One region of the Alteromonas sp. M12 genome, then DNA from elsewhere that is predicted to be linked to it. Evidence: predicted binding sites of a transcription regulator. Region 1 holds the regulator's gene; the other holds the start of a gene.
The links. Region 1 encodes NrdR, which represses ribonucleotide reductase genes. Its sites were predicted from a motif close to AAACACNANATNTNGTGTTT; they were not measured.

Region 1 (8,759 bases):
CAGGTGGCGTATCCACGGGAAAGTGCACGCCACTAATTAATGTATCAGTGGTGATGGCAAGGTTAAGGCCTTCAGGCACACGAGTGATTGCACAATCATCCCCAATGCCCTGAATTACGTCTTTACGCGACTCTCGCTCTTGTTTAAAAAAGCGATCAATAATATCAAATTCTTTCACGTTACTCTTTTGAAGATAATTCGTGTTTTCTGAGGGTTTTAATTGCTTTATCAAGCACACCGTTTACAAACTTATGGCTTTCGTCCGCACCGAAAGATTTCGCCAATTCGATAGCTTCGTTTATCACTACCTTGTAAGGGACATCAATACGTGCGGTAAGTTCATAGGTTGCAATGCGCAGAATAGCTTTTTCCACCACATCAAGTTCTTCTGGTAAACGCCCAAGGTATGGTTTGATCGTTTTATCAAGGTTTTCACTATCTTTGACAACATTTCGCAACAATTCTTGGAAATATGCCATATCGACTTTTTCCATATTTGTGCTTGTGGCAATTCCCAGTTCGATTTGCTCCACTGGGTTTTTGCTCATTTGCCAAGAGTAAACGGCTTGTACCGCAAGCTCTCTTGCTTTTCTACGTGCAGATGGCTTCACGGATTATGCCTCTTCAATTTGCGCGATGACATTTACCATTTCCAGTGCACCCATGGCCGCATCAGCGCCCTTGTTACCTGCTTTGGTGCCTGAACGTTCGATTGCTTGTTCAATGCTGTCAGTAGTGATTACACCGAAAGAAACCGGTATGCCGTATTCCAATGAAACCTGTGCTAGACCTTTATTACATTCGCCAGCAACAAAATCAAAATGGGGGGTACCGCCACGGATAACAGCACCTAAGGCAATAATAGCATCGTATTTTTTTTGCTCAGCTAATTTTTTAGCTACGATGGGAAGCTCATAAGCACCGGGAACTCGAACCAAAGTAATGTCTTGATCACTCACTTCACCCACACGTTCTAGAGTGTCTAATGCTCCGTCAACTAAGCTCTCAACAACAAAACTGTTAAACCGAGATACAACCAGCGCAAACTTTTTGCCGGTTGCGCGAACATTACCTTCAATGATATTCATGTTTGTGAAGCCCTGTAAGAAAAACGGCGCGGATTATAGCACAACGCCATGGAAACCCAAATGGATTAATATACGTAATCGACAACTTCTAGACCAAAACCCGATAAGGCGTGATATTTCTTAGGTTTGCTTAGCAAACGCATCTTACGCACCCCTAGGGTAGCGAGAATTTGACTTCCCACTCCAACGGTTCGTGAAGTGCCTTGATATTTAGCTGCAGCCGCACTTCTGCCTTGATCTTCGGCTTCAAATTGTTTTACCTGCGCAATCAGATCTTCTTGCTTACCCAATAGCACCAAAACGCCTCCTTCATCGGCGATTTTTTGCATCGCCTCGTGCAACCCCATGCTGCGCTGGGCAGAGCGTTCAGATGCAAATAAATCGTTAAACGTATTATGTAAGTGCACTCTAACCAAGGTAGGATTGTCACTGTCGATTTTGCCTTTACATAAAGCAAAATGCACTTGGTCATCAATGACATCTTTAAAGGTATGTAAATCAAACTCGCCGTAGCGAGTGGGCAATTTGCAACTAGCGACTTGTTCTATGGTCGTTTCATTGAGGTTTCTATATTCGATTAAATCGGCAATGGTACCCATTTTCAAATTATGCTTTTCAGCAAATAATTCTAGTTCAGGTCTTCGTGCCATAGTGCCATCTTCATTTAAGATTTCGACGATAACCGAAGCAGGTTCTGCACCAGCTAATCTTGCTAAGTCTACTCCTGCTTCAGTGTGGCCCGCTCTATTGAGTACACCACCCTCTTTGGCAATTAACGGAAAAATATGGCCAGGCTGAACAATATCTTCTGCTTTTGCATTTTTGTTGACGGCAGCCAAAATAGTTTGCGCTCGATCCGCCGCAGAAATCCCAGTAGTAACTCCCTTAGCGGCTTCAATTGAAACGGTGAAATTAGTAGAAAATTGGGCACTATTGTTATCGACCATTAATGGTAAATTCAAATGCTGACAGCGTTCTGCTGTCATTGGCAAACACACCAACCCTCGAGCATGGGTGACCATAAAATTGATAGCCTCAGGAGTCGCATATTCTGCGGCCATAATCAGATCGCCTTCATTTTCACGATCTTCATCATCCATCAGGATCACCATTTTGCCCTGTTTGATGTCTTCGATTATTTCTTCGATGCTATGTAATGCCATTGTGTAGGGTACTCTGTATTTTGTGTATTTTAATAGATTAAATTTGGTTTACTTCAAATAGCCGTTTTCAGCCAAAAATTGCAGATCTATGCCTGATTTATTCTGACTGTGTGCGGCTTTATCACCTAATATCAAACGCTCCAGATAGCGAGCAATCAAGTCCACTTCTAGATTAACTAAACTTCCAACTTGGTAATTACCGATAATTGTTTCTTGTAAGGTATGTGGAATTAACGTGAGCATAAACTTAGCTCCATCCACGTCATTGACAGTTAAGCTAACACCATCAATTGTAATGGAGCCTTTTTCAGATATGTATTTAGCTAATTCATCGGGTGCTTGAATCCAGATTTCTAACCAACGGTCAATCGGATTAATGGCCACGATTTTTCCCACACCATCCACATGACCACTGACAATATGGCCGCCAAAGCGAGAGCTTGCCTGCATGGCTTTCTCAAGGTTTACTTTGTCGCCCACAGTGTAGTTAGCAAAACCAGAACGTTTGATGGTTTCAGGAGAGACATCAACGCTGTAATGTTTATCTGAAAAATCCACAACGGTTAAACACACACCATTGGTGGCGATACTGTCACCTAATGCCACGTCTGACATATCTAACTTATTCACTGCAACGGTAAGGCGAATATCATCACCCTTGGGTTGCAATTTTGCGATATGACCTACATCTTCTATTATTCCAGTAAACATTTTGTCATCCGATATTTGCAAAAATTTCAATTGAGTCAGTTATTTAAAATGTGCGACCATTTTCAAATCATCACCGACCATACGAACAGTGGACCATCGTAACATTTTAGCTTGATTCATTTGTGTCAGTTCATCCATCACAAACAAATTTTGACCTTTATCCCCCAATAGTTTGGGCGCTTGATATAAAATCAACTCATCTACTAAGTCTTGTTGAACTAACGCCCCTGCAAGCCGGCCACCAGCCTCTACCCAAACTTCATTTAATTGTCTTTCAGACAAAATTTGTAACATGGCTTGTAAATCAAGTTTATTGCCTAGGCTATTTATTTGGACTTGTTCTACGCTGGCTCTTATTGAAGGGTTATGTTTGCGATTTATAATTAGATTTCGACCATCAAGATCAAACATTTTTAAATTATCAGTAAGTTGGTTTTTACCATCTAAAATAATTCGCAGGGGTTGCCGAAGTTCAGATTCAGTTATCCACGTTTTGGCATGACTTAATTCGTTATATCTTACATTTAGACTTGGATTATCGGCTAAAACCGTTCCGGAACCAGACAATATGGCGCAGCTCCTAGCTCGATGTTCTTGCACATCAGAGCGCGCCGCCGCCCCCGTAATCCATTGACTATGACCATTCGCTAATGCTGTTTTACCATCAAGGCTTGCGGCTAGTTTCACTGTGAGCCACGGACGATTATATTTCATCCGTTTTATAAAACCGCGATTTAATAGTTCAGCCTGCTCTGTCATTAGACCATGGGAGACATCGATACCTTGTTCAGATAAACGTTTTAATCCACTTCCCGCGACTTTCGGGTTGGGATCAACCATAGCAGCAACCACACGTTTCACACCGGCGTGAATTAACGCATCAGCGCAAGGAGGAGTTTTGCCAAAATGACTACAAGGCTCTAAAGTAACATAAGCGGTCGCGCCTAGTGCTTTGTCACCTGCTTGTTTAAGAGCATGTACTTCAGCATGAGGAGTGCCTGCTTTATGGTGCCATCCTTGACCTAGTACATCCCCATTTTGATTCGCAATAACACAGCCGACATTGGGATTTGGTGTCGTAGTAAATTGACCTTTGCTGGCCAACTTTAGAGCGATGCTCATTAAATGATGGTCTAAATTTGAAAAATTATAGGCAGACATTTTGTACCAATTTCGCTAAGCGGATAAAAAAATTAAGGCTTTTCACCTAATTTGGCAATTTCTTCACCAAACTCACGAATATCTTCGAATGAACGGTAAACCGATGCAAAACGCACGTAGGCGACTTTATCTAGCTCTTTGAGCGCATCCATGATCAAGCTGCCCAAGAATTCGCTGCTAATTTCCCGCTCTCCTGTTGCGCGCAAAGATGACTTCAACTGACTAATACAATGTTCCACTTTTTCAGTGCTTACGGGGCGTTTCTCTAATGCTCGCAATAAACCGGCGCGCAATTTATCTTCATTAAACGGCTCTCTTGAACCGTCGCGCTTAACCACTCTAGGCATCACTAACTCTGCAATTTCAAAGGTAGTAAAGCGCTCATGACAAGCGGTGCACTCTCGTCTGCGGCGCACCTGATGACCTTCGGCAACCAATCGGGAATCGATAACTTTAGTTTCTTGTTCAGAGCAGAAAGGACAAAACATAGACTTATTTTCTTTTCACTATCTACAGATGCTCGCTAAACTAGCATAAAAAAGTCAAAAGGTGATATATGCAACGTCTAATTTATCTATTATCAATAGTGATAATTATATTTAATGCGCACGTAGAGGCTGCTGATTCGAAATGTGTTTCCCTAACCCAACTGCAATGGCTTGTGGGGAACTGGCAAACGACGCCAGATGGCAATACCCAAGAAAGTTGGTTGAAAATAAGCGACGACACCTTAACAGGAACAGGCAGCAGCCGAGATGCATCAGGAAAACTCAAGCAACAAGAAAGTATGCGTTTAGTACAAATGCAAACAGAGATATTTTATTTAGCAAAAGTTGGCCACAATAGCTTACCAGTGGCCTTTAGAGCGAAAAACTGCACAGCAAATACCGTTACCTTTGAAAATCCAAATCACGATTTTCCAAAGCAAATAGAATATTTACGTACGGAAAACACCCTGTTAGTAAATGTGTCAGGTAACAATGGCAGAGGGTTTAAGGTGCACTACCAATTAAAACCAAGTGCCAATTAGTCTTTGGCAAGTGATTTACTCTTCAGTGACTAATTCAAATCCTTCGTCTAACCAACCTGTTACCCCACCAATGAGTTTTTTCACTGGTCGCCCCAATTCAGCTAATTTAAGAGCGGCCTTGTCAGCGCCATTGCAATGAGGGCCAGCACAATACACCACAAATAAGGTTTCATTAGGGTAAGTTTGGATTGTCTCAGAGTTGATGTTTTTGTGGGGTAAGTTTATCGCGTTGGGTAAATGGCCTTGTTTGAAAAGCACTAAACTTCGCACATCCAGCAACACAAAATCTTGACGGTTATTGCTGATGGCAAAATGTGTATCCCAACAATCCGTTTCTAAACTTAATAAATGTGCAAAATGGGCCTTTGCGATGTCAACTGACGCGGCAGGTATTCGTGATACTACTGATGACATATATTACTCCTCTAACAAAAGTGAGTTTTATTATCAGCAACTTAAGGGCAAAGGCAAAGTAGCTAGTAAGCCAATATTCGATGATTCTAAGACAAAAAAAAGCCGCTGATAAACAGCGGCTATATGTAGTAGAGTGTTAGAAATTAACCGTAAACGGGGAATTTCTCACATAATTCAATCACTTCTTTTTTAACTCTAGCAATAGTTTCCGCACTTTCAATATCATCAAGCACATCACTAATCCAATTTGCCACTTGTTTAGCTTCCTGTTCGCCAAACCCGCGACGGGTAATTGCTGGAGAGCCAATACGCAAGCCACTGGTTACAAAAGGAGAGCGAGGATCATTTGGTACCGAATTTTTGTTGACTGTGATATTGGCACTACCCAATGCAGCATCGGCATCTTTACCAGTAATATCTTTATCAATTAAATCCAGCAAAAACAGATGGTTATCTGTTCCATCCGAAACAATTTTATAGCCACGCTCTTGCATTACGCTAACCATAGCTTTGGCATTTACGACAACTTGCTTTTGATATTCTTTAAATTCTGGTTCTAGGGCTTCTTTAAAGGCTACTGCTTTTGCTGCAATCACGTGACACAAAGGACCACCTTGATTACCTGGAAATACAGAACTATTCAATTTTTTGTAAATAGTTTCGTCACCACAAGCAGATAGAATCAATCCACCACGAGGACCAGCTAACGTTTTATGGGTAGTAGTGGTTACGACATGTGCATGGGGTAATGGATTAGGATAAATCCCAGCAGCCACCAATCCAGCAACATGTGCCATATCAACCAACAAGAAAGCACCCACTTTATCGGCAATCTCACGGAACTTCTGCCAATCAACAATACCTGAATATGCAGAGAAGCCACCAATAATCATTTTCGGTTTATGCTCAAGTGCTAAATCTTCCACTTGCTGCATATCAATTTCGCCAGTCGCTTCATTTAGACCATACTGAACAGCATTATAGGTTTTGCCTGAAAAGCTAACATGAGCACCGTGAGTAAGGTGTCCACCATGAGCTAGACTCATTCCTAGAACGGTATCCCCAGCGTCAAGTAACGCCATAAAGACAGCAGAGTTTGCTTGCGATCCTGAATGCGGTTGTACATTGGCATACTCAGCACCAAATAGCTGTTTGGCTCGCTCAATCGCTAAATCTTCTGCGATATCAACATACTCACATCCACCGTAGTAACGCTTGTGAGGGTATCCTTCTGCGTATTTGTTGGTAAGTTGAGAACCTTGGGCTTCCAAAACTCGCGGACTACAATAATTTTCCGAGGCAATAAGCTCGATGTGATGCTCTTGGCGTTGAGTTTCTTTTACGATCGCATCGTATAACTCGGGGTCAAAGTCAGCAATATTCATGTTACGTTTCAGCATGGTGTCTCCTCAACAACTCGGCACAACGTTCAGGTGATAACGCATAATTTCACCTTCGCAGGGATAAAAAATGAGCGCTTATTCTAGTCATTTTGATCGTTTTGTACATACTTTTACTGAAAAATGATCCAAACCCTTAAGTATAATTTATACCTGTTAGAGAGGGCTATTGTGATTATTTACGAGAATCTAAACTGTTGCCCAAATACGGCTGAATATTTAATCAACAGACTCGATAAATTCTGGAAACCTTAGATTTATTTGTTGGCGAATCGCATCTAAGGTGAGCATCACACTGAGACTGTCTGCATGGTTCATTCTAGAATCGCAAGAACGCCCCAGTAATATTGACTCCATGGTTGATTCGATTTGATATTCAAAGCCATTAACTGGATGAGGGAAATCCAAGGTTTGTTGCAATTTTTCATTTTTGAATAATTGCGCTTGCCGTCCGTTCCAAAAATATGCCGGCAAAGAAATGTAACCATCTTTTCCATGAATGCTCATAACATTGGAGCATTGGGCAGCCATGGTACAGGTAAATTGACTAATGACGCCGGACGGATAAGTTAAATTCACCGCTGTATTGTGATCAATTCCATCTTTGTTTATTTTGGCTGTTGCCTGTATCTCAGATGGATTTTCGGCTAACAAATACTGACTCAAACTAACACTGTAAATTCCCAGGTCCAATAAGGCTCCGCCAGCCAACGCAGGATCGGATATACGGTGATTTTCTAGGTCTGAAAAAGCAAAACCAATTTGCGAAGTAATATATTCAACCTCACCAATTTGTTGTTGTTCTATCCACTCTTTAACCTGTTCAAAGCACGGCATGAAGCGGCTCCACATAGCCTCTTGAAATACACATTGATGTTGTTGAGAAAGACTTATCAATTGCTTAGTTTGCTGGGCATTTACCGTAAGCGGTTTCTCCATCAACACGTGTTTCCCAGCCATTAGGCACGCTTTGGCTAACGGAAAATGATGGGAATGTGGAGTGGCAATGTAGACCACATCAACGTTTGGATCGGCAATTAAAGCGTGATAATCTTCAAATGTCACAGGGGCGCGATATTGCTCTGAAAACGCTTTGGCACGCTCAATATTTCGACTTGCCACAGCATATAATATTCCTTGAACCGAACTTGCTAGTGCCGTAGCAAATTGATGGGCTATGACCCCTGGTCCAATAAGACCCCAATTCAACATAACTATTCCTAATTTCATTTCCGTTAAATTTATTCTGCAGAAGGTAAATAAAAATACAAGGGGCAAAGCGATAGTTTTAAACACGAAAACGATTCAACTAACGAGTACTTATCAGCAAATACCGTAATCTGTGGCAAAAAATATCACATCAGCATTGGACTGTGGCTCGGTCTGGATTACACTAATGTTTTACCCTTTATTAAATCGGTACTATGGCACAATACGTATATAGCATGCACAGAGTGGGCAAGATTGTCCCACCCAATAGACACATACTTAAAAACATTTCATTGAGTTTTTTCCCGGGCGCTAAAATTGGCGTTTTAGGTTTAAACGGCGCAGGTAAATCAACATTACTGCGCATTATGGCTGGAATTGACAAAGATATAGAAGGGGAAGCTAGGCCTTCTCCAGAGCTAAAAATTGGCTACCTCCCCCAAGAACCCCAATTAGATGAAAGTAAAGATGTGCGCGGTAATATTGAAGAAGCCGTTGCAGACGTTGCCCACGCTATTAAACGCTTAGATGAAGTCTACGCTGAATATGCAGAAGAAAACGCAGACTTTGATGCCTTGGCAAA
Region 2 (8,759 bases), 1.2 Mb from region 1:
TTAAACCAGTGCTTGACCAACAAGGCGAAAATGTCTTTTATCTTGGTGCACTAGGTGCCGGTCATACTACTAAACTAATTAACAACTTCATGGGTATGACAACGGTTTGTACTATGTCACAAGCTTTTGCTGTAGCTGATCGTGCAGGTGTTGACCGTCAACAATTGTTCGACATCATGTCTACTGGTCCATCAAATTCACCATTTATGCAATTCTGTAAGAATTACGCTGTTGATGGTGTAAGTGATTTAGGTTTTTCTATTGCTAATGCAAATAAAGATCTAGGTTATTTCCTTAAGATGGTTGAAGATCTTGGTACACGTGCTGAAATTGCTGAAGGTACTTCTCATAACCTTCAAGCTGCATTCGATGAAGGCATGGGTAACGGTAACGTTCCAGAAATCTTCGATTACTTCCTTAAGTTGGAAAAGTAATAAAGATTTAATTGGAGCCAAGCATAACGCTTGGTTCCATTAAATAAGTACCCTCATATTAGCTGCGGTCACTGTGTAATCAGGCTGAGCTAGTATGGTTTGAATCCGATAACTAAATCGTTGAATATGTGTTTGTAGTTTGCTTGTCAGCTCTCACTTTTCATCAGTTTAATTATCGGATTTTTTGTATGTGGCGAACAAAGAATCCAATTGAAGTGAGTGTTGGTATAATTATTAGCAAATGTCTTTGCTATTTTTCATATAAATTTCAACCTCATGTTGTTTGTTTACCTAAAAACGATCCAGAAGTGTTGAGCTTTGCTGCAGAGCTATAAGCCGCAAATGCTTACAATTACCTCTATTGCTGCCTTTTAGATTTAGCCGTAAACTTGCATAACAATGGTAAATTTGAAGGTACATGGTTATCTGGTCTAGTCTGCAAAAACGAGCGATAATAGGACTGTTTTTACTGTCAATTTTAGGACTCTTGCTCTTCGCTTTTTATTGGAATGAAGCCCGTAAAGAGGTGGTTTTTCTGTGTGCTAATTTTAGCCAAGGAGTGAGCAAAACTAGTGTCTTGAGGCAGCTCAAAACAGTTAATCTTTCGAGCTTTACAATGCAGAAAACTACAAGCGGAGATTTAATAGTATTAAGCAGTGTGTTTAATTTTGAAATTTACCAATGTGTTATTGAAATAGATTCAAATGGACAAGTACACAGGGCGCAAATCAAATAGAATATAGTCCTACTTTGTTTTTAATATTCCCGTTTTACCTACATATTCATTAATTAGGACTCAAATTGCTTTCTGACTTAAATTTTTCGTTGCAGATAACCACACCTATATTCTTTATCATTGGCTTGGGCTTTTTATTCAAACGCATTGGTTGGTTGAATGATGATTTTGCCAAAATGGGGTCCGCTTTAGTATTTAAAGTCACCTTACCGTGTTTGCTTTTCACAAAACTATCAATGACTGATTTTACGCAAGGTTTACCCACTGCATTGGTGATTTACGGCTTTATTGCGACCCTAGTTTTGTTTCTGTTTCTGGACGTTTTCGCCACACGATTTATTTCTGAACGAGCGGATAAAGGCGTATTTGTGCAAGGTGCGTTTAGAAGTAACATGGGGATTATTAGTTTAGCTTTTGTGGTCAGCGCATATGGCGAAGACACGCTAGCTATTGCGTCAATCTATTTGGCGGTAATAACCATATTGTTCAACGTCTTGTCAGTGGTGACGTTGTCGCGACACATGCATCAAAATGGCTCAAATGGGTTCGCTTCTATTTTCCTCAATATTGGTAAAAACCCGTTAATTATCTCTATTGTTTTAGGTGTGGCTGTTTCACTGTTGAATGTGCCTGTGCCTGAAATAGCGCTGCATACAGGTGAATACTTCGCTGGTATGACGCTGCCATTGGCTTTGTTATGTGCCGGAGCGTCTATTCGAATCAAGGAATTCCATTCTTCCTCGGTACTTTATTGGTCATCCGCTATGAAGTTAATAGTGCTTCCTTTGGTGATAACACTAGGTGGCGTTCTTATTGGGTTTAGAGGTGAGGAGCTTGGTGTCTTGTACCTTATGTGTGCGTCCCCCACAGCAGCGGCCAGTTATCCAATGGTACAAGCTATGCACGGTAATCATTACTTGGCTGCCGCCATCATTGCGGTGACCAGCATAGGCTCAATGTTAACCACTACTTTAGGTATATTTTTATTGAAAGTATTTGAATTAATTTAGGCGTTAACTGCTGGATTTTAGATGCTCAGCGGCTAATTGAAATTAACATGAGACTAGAGATTGAAGGATGATTTAATGGGTCTAACAACTGATAAACTATACAAGTTTAATTTTTATGTCTCCCAATGCTACCGAACAACAGGGTAGAAATTCGTCATCATCAATGTAGGCTAAAGGATCTGTCGTGTAGTCAATGTCACCATCTATTAGTTTACTTCTGCAAGCACCGCAAAATCCCTCTCGACAATGATAGTGAACTTCGATATTGCGCTTTTCCAAGCTTTCTAAAATAGTGTCTGATTGGTCTGTGAGGATAGGGGGGTGATCACCGTCAATGGTGATCACGTATTGTTTCTTCTCGGACATTAAAGATCGAAGTCGTCAAAGTCACTGGCATTTACTTCAGCGTCAATTTGACCGACCAAGTAAGAGCTTATTTCTGATTCTTGTGGGGCAACTTGTACGTTGTCAGAGTTGAGATAATTATTCATCCAAGGTAACGGATTGCTGGTGATATCAAAAGGTTGACCCATGCCAATAGCCGACATGCGATGATTGGCAATATATTCAACATATTGACACAATATTTCTTCATTCAAGCCAATCATTGAGCCTTGTGCAAATAAATATCCAGCCCATTGTTTTTCTTGTTCAACAGCTTGCATAAATATTTCTTTAGCTTGGTCTTTTAACTCTTCCGCTATTTCTGCCATTTCAGGATCATCTTTGCCTTTTTGCCAAAGATTAAGAATATGCTGCGTCGAGGTTAAATGTAGATTTTCATCTCGTGCAATAAGACGAATAATTTTCGAATTACCTTCCATTAATTCGCGCTCGGCAAATGCAAATGTACAAGCAAAGGAAACATAGAAACGTATGGCTTCTAGGGCATTGACAGAGTTCATACACAAATACAGTTTTTTCTTTAATTCACGCATAGTGATGGTGTAAGCAACTCCATCAATTGTGTGTACACCTTCACCCTGGGTTTGCCAAAGTTGAGTATAGAAAATCAAATCATCATAGTATTTTGATATATCACCTGCTCTTTGCTTGATTTGCTCATTGACAACAATATCATCAAAGATCGCGCTAGGATCGGTAAACAGGTTACGCAAAATGTGTGTGTAAGAACGTGAATGTATGGTTTCGAAAAATGACCATGTTTCTGTCCACGTTTCTAATTCAGGTAACGAAATAATTGGAAGAAATGCAATATTTGGGCTTCTTCCTTGAACCGAATCTAACAAAGTTTGATATTTTAAATTGGAAATAAAGATATGTTTTTCAGAGTCACTTAAAGACTGGAAATCAACCCGGTCTTTACTGACGTCAACTTCTTCTGGACGCCAGAAAAAACTAATTTGTTTTTCAATTAATTTTTCAAAAATACTGTGTTTTTGCTGGTCGTATCGAGCAACATTCACTGGATTGCCGAAAAACATAGGTTCCAATAAAGGATTCGTTGGTTTTTGATTAAAAGTGGTGTATTTCATTTACCGTCAGTACTCTGTGAGGTTTAACACTGGGTGGCGCGCAATACGCCACCAAACTTGGTTTTTGGTTTAGATCTTACATGCACCACCGGCACAATCATCATCTTCTTCCAAGACAACTTCTTGAGCCAAAGGTGTAGCGACTTCTTTTTTCAATTCAAGTTGTGAAGTGTCAGAAGCGCCATCTCGTGTATTGTGGTAATACAAGGTTTTAATACCCAATTTATAAGTGGTTAATAAGTCTTTTAACAACAATTTCATAGGTACTTTTCCGCCTTCGTATTTACCAGGATCGTAACTCGTATTGGCAGAAATCGTTTGATCGATAAATTTTTGCATGATGGCGCATAATTGCAGGTAACCATCGTTGGAATTGATATCCCAAAGCAATTCGTATTGCTCCTTCAATCTATCGTATTCAGGTACCACTTGTTTGAGTACGCCATCTTTTGAGGATTTAATACTAATATGCCCACGAGGTGGCTCTATACCATTTGTCGCATTGGATATCTGTGAAGACGTTTCTGACGGCATTAATGCTGATAACGTACTGTTTCGCAGCCCGTGTTCAACAATTTCTTTACGCAAGGATTCCCAGTCGTAATGAAGTGGCTCGTCACATACCTTATCCAAATCTTTTTTGTAGGTATCAATGGGCAATATACCTTGTGAATAGGTGGTTTCATTGAACTTAGGACAAGCACCTTTTTCTTTAGCTAGGTTATTTGAAGCTTTAAGAAGATAATACTGCATGGCTTCAAAGGTTCTGTGTATTAGCGCATTACCACTTCCATCTGAGTATTTTTTGCCATTTTTAGCCAAGTAGTAAGCAAAGTTAATGACACCTATACCCAAGGTTCTTCTATCAATTGACGCACGGTATGCAGCAGGGACTGGGTAATCTTGATAGTCTAACAAGCTATCCAGAGCGCGTACCGCTAAGTCAGCCATTTCTTCGAATTCGTCAAGGCTTTCAATTGCGCCGAGATTAAATGCAGATAAGGTACAAAGTGCGATTTCGCCATTTTCGTCGTTAATGTGCTGTAAAGGTTTGGTTGGAAGGGCAATCTCCAAACACAAGTTGCTTTGTCTAACCGGTGCAAGTTTCGGATTAAATGGACTGTGAGTATTACAGTGATCAACATTTTGCAGATAAATACGCCCTGTACTTGCACGCTCTTGCATAAATAAACTAAATAACTCTACTGCTCTGATTTTCTTTTTACGAATAGAATCATCTTGTTCGTACTTAACATATAAAGCTTCGAACTCATCTTGATCCGCAAAGAAGGCATCATAAAGCCCTGGTACATCGGAGGGGCTGAACAGCGTGATATGTTGATCCTTGATCATGCGTGTGTACATAAGTTTATTAAACTGAACACCGTAATCGAGATGTCTAACTCGATTTTCTTCAACACCGCGGTTATTTTTAAGTACCAATAAAGATTCTACTTCTAAGTGCCATACCGGATAAAATAAGGTTGCTGCGCCGCCTCGAACACCACCTTGAGAGCAACTTTTCACCGCGGTTTGGAAGTATTTATAAAATGGGATACAACCGGTGTGGTAAGCCTCACCACCGCGAATTTCACTGCCTAGAGCACGAATACGCCCAGCATTTACGCCGATACCAGCTCGTTGACTAACGTATTTTACGATCGCGCTGGCAGTCGCGTTGATCGAATCTAGGCTGTCGCCAGCTTCTATCAATACACAAGAACTAAATTGACGGGTAGGGGTTCTAACGCCCGACATAATTGGCGTAGGCAAAGAAATTTTAAATAATGATGTGGCATCATAGAAACGTTTTACATAATCTAAACGTGTGTCTTTTGGATAGTTAGCGAACAAACACGCTGCCACTAAAATATACAAAAATTGGGCACTTTCGTAGATTTCACCGGTCACGCGATTCTGAACTAAATATTTGCCTTCCAGTTGTTTAACTGCTGCATAACTGAAGTTCATGTCGCGCCAATGATCCATATATTGATCTAGTTCATTCAGCTCTTGCTCTGAGTAGTCTTCTAAAATGTGTTGGTCATATTTTCCCTTAGCAACCATCTCTTTTACGTGAGTAAGCAAAGTAGGTGGTTCAAACTGACCATAGGCTTTTTTACGCAGATGGAAAACGGCTAAACGAGCTGCAAGATATTGATAATCAGGTGTATCAGTAGAAATTAAGTCTGCTGCTGATTTGATCAAGGTCTCATGAATGTCTTCGGTTTTGATACCATCATAAAATTGAATGTGAGCTTTGATTTCAACTTGAGAAACTGAAACATTTTTTAGGCCTTTGGCCGCCCAAGTTATGACTTTGTGAATTTTGTCCAAATTTAAGACTTCACGTTCACCATCGCGTTTCGTGACATTTAGAGAGTTATTCATGTATTTGATAGCCGTATAAGATAATTAGCGCCCCATGCTCTGAAAAATAAAATTTAACGAACACATTGTTTTTGTATATTAACGTTTTAAATTCTAGCCACACTTCATGGAGTAAATTGATCGCATTGAAAAGCGTTTACTTCCGGTTATTTTTTAGAATAGTTAGAAAAAATGTGACGAGCACAAGATAGAGGTGTTTACCTCTATTTGCAACCCAATATGTGGTGGTTTTATCGCCAAAAAAACTCAACCAATTGATATGTTAGTATTGACTAACTTAGAAGCTGCATTAGCGAATGAGTTAAGCCGAATGCAAGCAAATTTTAGATTAAATTAAAAAGTTAAATTATTTTTGAAGGACAAAATCTATTTTTAGAATATCACGATATATAGTGTTTAAAATCTCAACTGTCACTATATCTGGTATTCTTTATGCTTCCCCCTGTTCATTTATGAAATGTGAGAGTGACATAAATTTGATGAATTTTGTGCCTAGGTTAGATCGTGTAACTGACTGAACTGACTTATCTCAAAGTCTGCTTTCCAATTAACCACTTCTTGTTGATCTTTAATGTAACCATAGAGCGCCGCGACACTAACCATATTTGCGTTACGGGCGGCTTCAATATCTCTAAGCGCGTCACCAACATATAAGGTATTTTGTGGATTCAATTCAAGCACTCTGGCGGCTTCTAAAAGCGGCAGAGGATGGGGTTTACGTTTAATATAAGTGTCGCCACTGATGATAATCCCGCAACTTTGCATAATTGGGAAGTGGGTCAGTAATTGCGTGGTTAAAAATCCAGGTTTGTTAGTGACAATCCCCCAAGGAATAGCATTTTGATTCAGAAACTCTAAGCTATCTTCAACCCCTTCAAAGCAGGTTGTATCAACACAAACATTCTGTTCGTAATGGTCAAGAAGCATTTGTCTGCATTTCTGCAACGCTTGCTTTGACAGGGCTTCAAAATCCTCTGCAAACCCCAATTTTAACAAACCAAGGGCACCGTCTGATGCAACACAGCGGTATTCCTGAGGCTGGCAGGCTGGGCGATCATAATGGGCAAGCACATGATTAAGGGCATTACCCAAATCAGCCGCGGTGTCTAACAAGGTGCCATCCAAATCAAATAAAATGCCAGCGTACTTGTCATTAAATAAATTGTTTTTCGAGACCATCTTTACACTTCACTTTTCTGGCAATGCACAATGTAATTTACATCAACGTTTTGTTCAGAAAGGTAATATTGTTTGGAAAAGGGGTTCATATGCAAACCTGTCATGTGTTTAGTGATTAAATCTGTGCTATCGACCCAACTTAATAATTCAGAGGGTTGGATAAACTTCTCATACTCATGGGTGCCCTTAGGAACCAGGTTCAACACTTTTTCTGCGCCAACAATAGCCATCAAATAGGATTTCAGGTTTCGATTCAATGTGGAGAAAAACACATCACCGCCAGGCTTAACTAACGCAGCACAAGCTCGTACAATTGAGGCCGGATCTGGCACATGCTCTAACATCTCAAGACAAGTCACGATGTCAAATTGATTGGCATGCTGCTCAGCCATTTGTTCAGCAGTGATTTGTTGGTAGCTTACTTTTACACCGGATTCTAAACCGTGAAGTCGCGCTACTTCTAAGGATTCAGAAGCCATATCAATACCGGTAACTTGTGCTCCTTGCTTAGCTAAATACTCTGATAAAATACCGCCGCCGCATCCAACATCAATAATGCTTTTGTCGAACACCCCGTTAGTCCGTTGCTGAATGTAATCTGCTCTTAGCGGATTAATTTCATGCAAAGGCTTAAATTCACCTTCTAAATCCCACCACCTAGACGCTAAAGCCGAAAACTTATCTATTTCTGCAGCGTCTACGTTTTGATTGGTCATTGTTCACTCCTTTTTCATCTGTTTGCTATTATAAGCTGTCATTAATTTAGATAACCAGACCTTTATACCCGAAGATATGCTAAATAATTGTTTGATTGCACACTATATAAGCTAATCACGGCTATTTATTTTGTTTTCTCGGTGGTAGAATCTACAGTCGATTTAGAACCCACTATAACTATAAGTGAAGTCGAACTTTTCAAACTGACTTGACCAGTTTCATCAGTAGATTCAGATAATAATTTAGGGACAAGGCTGTATATGACAGACAATGCCAACGAAATTCTCCCCATTAATATAGAGGAAGAACTTAAAAATTCTTACCTCGACTATGCAATGAGTGTCATTGTTGGACGTGCACTACCGGATGTGCGTGATGGGTTAAAACCTGTTCACCGCCGCGTATTGTTCGCCATGAATGAGTTGAAAAACGATTATAATAAACCGTACAAAAAATCCGCTCGTGTAGTAGGTGACGTGATTGGTAAATATCACCCTCACGGTGATACTGCTGTTTACGACACCATTGTTCGTATGGCGCAGCCATTTTCCTTGCGATATATGCTAGTTGACGGCCAAGGTAACTTTGGTTCTGTTGACGGTGACTCCGCAGCTGCGATGCGTTATACCGAAGTGAGAATGGCTAAAATAGCCCATGAACTTCTCGCCGATTTAGAAAAAGAAACCGTTGATTTTGTACCTAACTATGACGGTACAGAACATATTCCAGACGTACTACCCACCCGCGTACCTAACTTATTAGTTAACGGTTCTTCAGGTATTGCGGTAGGTATGGC

Region 2: nrdA (class 1a ribonucleoside-diphosphate reductase subunit alpha) is a predicted target of NrdR. The motif match lies at 6,278-6,297, and genes of this name have one in related genera.

Annotation. Positions count from the first base shown of each region.
Region 1 is NZ_CP144164.1:1,357,470-1,366,228, reverse strand. Features, by position in the region: gene thiL (thiamine-phosphate kinase) at 1-178, opposite strand, end outside; gene nusB (transcription antitermination factor NusB) at 180-611, opposite strand; gene ribE (6,7-dimethyl-8-ribityllumazine synthase) at 615-1,088, opposite strand; gene ribBA (bifunctional 3,4-dihydroxy-2-butanone-4-phosphate synthase/GTP cyclohydrolase II) at 1,154-2,251, opposite strand; gene VUI23_RS05770 (riboflavin synthase) at 2,300-2,962, opposite strand; gene ribD (bifunctional diaminohydroxyphosphoribosylaminopyrimidine deaminase/5-amino-6-(5-phosphoribosylamino)uracil reductase RibD) at 3,002-4,123, opposite strand; gene nrdR (transcriptional regulator NrdR) at 4,156-4,611, opposite strand; gene VUI23_RS05755 (DUF6265 family protein) at 4,680-5,153, shown strand; gene VUI23_RS05750 (rhodanese-like domain-containing protein) at 5,169-5,567, opposite strand; gene glyA (serine hydroxymethyltransferase) at 5,711-6,967, opposite strand; gene VUI23_RS05740 (Gfo/Idh/MocA family oxidoreductase) at 7,187-8,179, opposite strand; gene ettA (energy-dependent translational throttle protein EttA) at 8,392-8,759, shown strand, end outside.
Region 2 is NZ_CP144164.1:2,604,151-2,612,909, reverse strand. Features, by position in the region: gene VUI23_RS11170 (NAD(P)-dependent oxidoreductase) at 1-434, shown strand, start outside; gene VUI23_RS11165 (AEC family transporter) at 1,236-2,180, shown strand; gene yfaE (class I ribonucleotide reductase maintenance protein YfaE) at 2,277-2,546, opposite strand; gene nrdB (class Ia ribonucleoside-diphosphate reductase subunit beta) at 2,546-3,676, opposite strand; gene nrdA (class 1a ribonucleoside-diphosphate reductase subunit alpha) at 3,746-6,067, opposite strand; gene VUI23_RS11145 (HAD-IA family hydrolase) at 6,560-7,246, opposite strand; gene ubiG (bifunctional 2-polyprenyl-6-hydroxyphenol methylase/3-demethylubiquinol 3-O-methyltransferase UbiG) at 7,249-7,962, opposite strand; gene gyrA (DNA topoisomerase (ATP-hydrolyzing) subunit A) at 8,224-8,759, shown strand, end outside.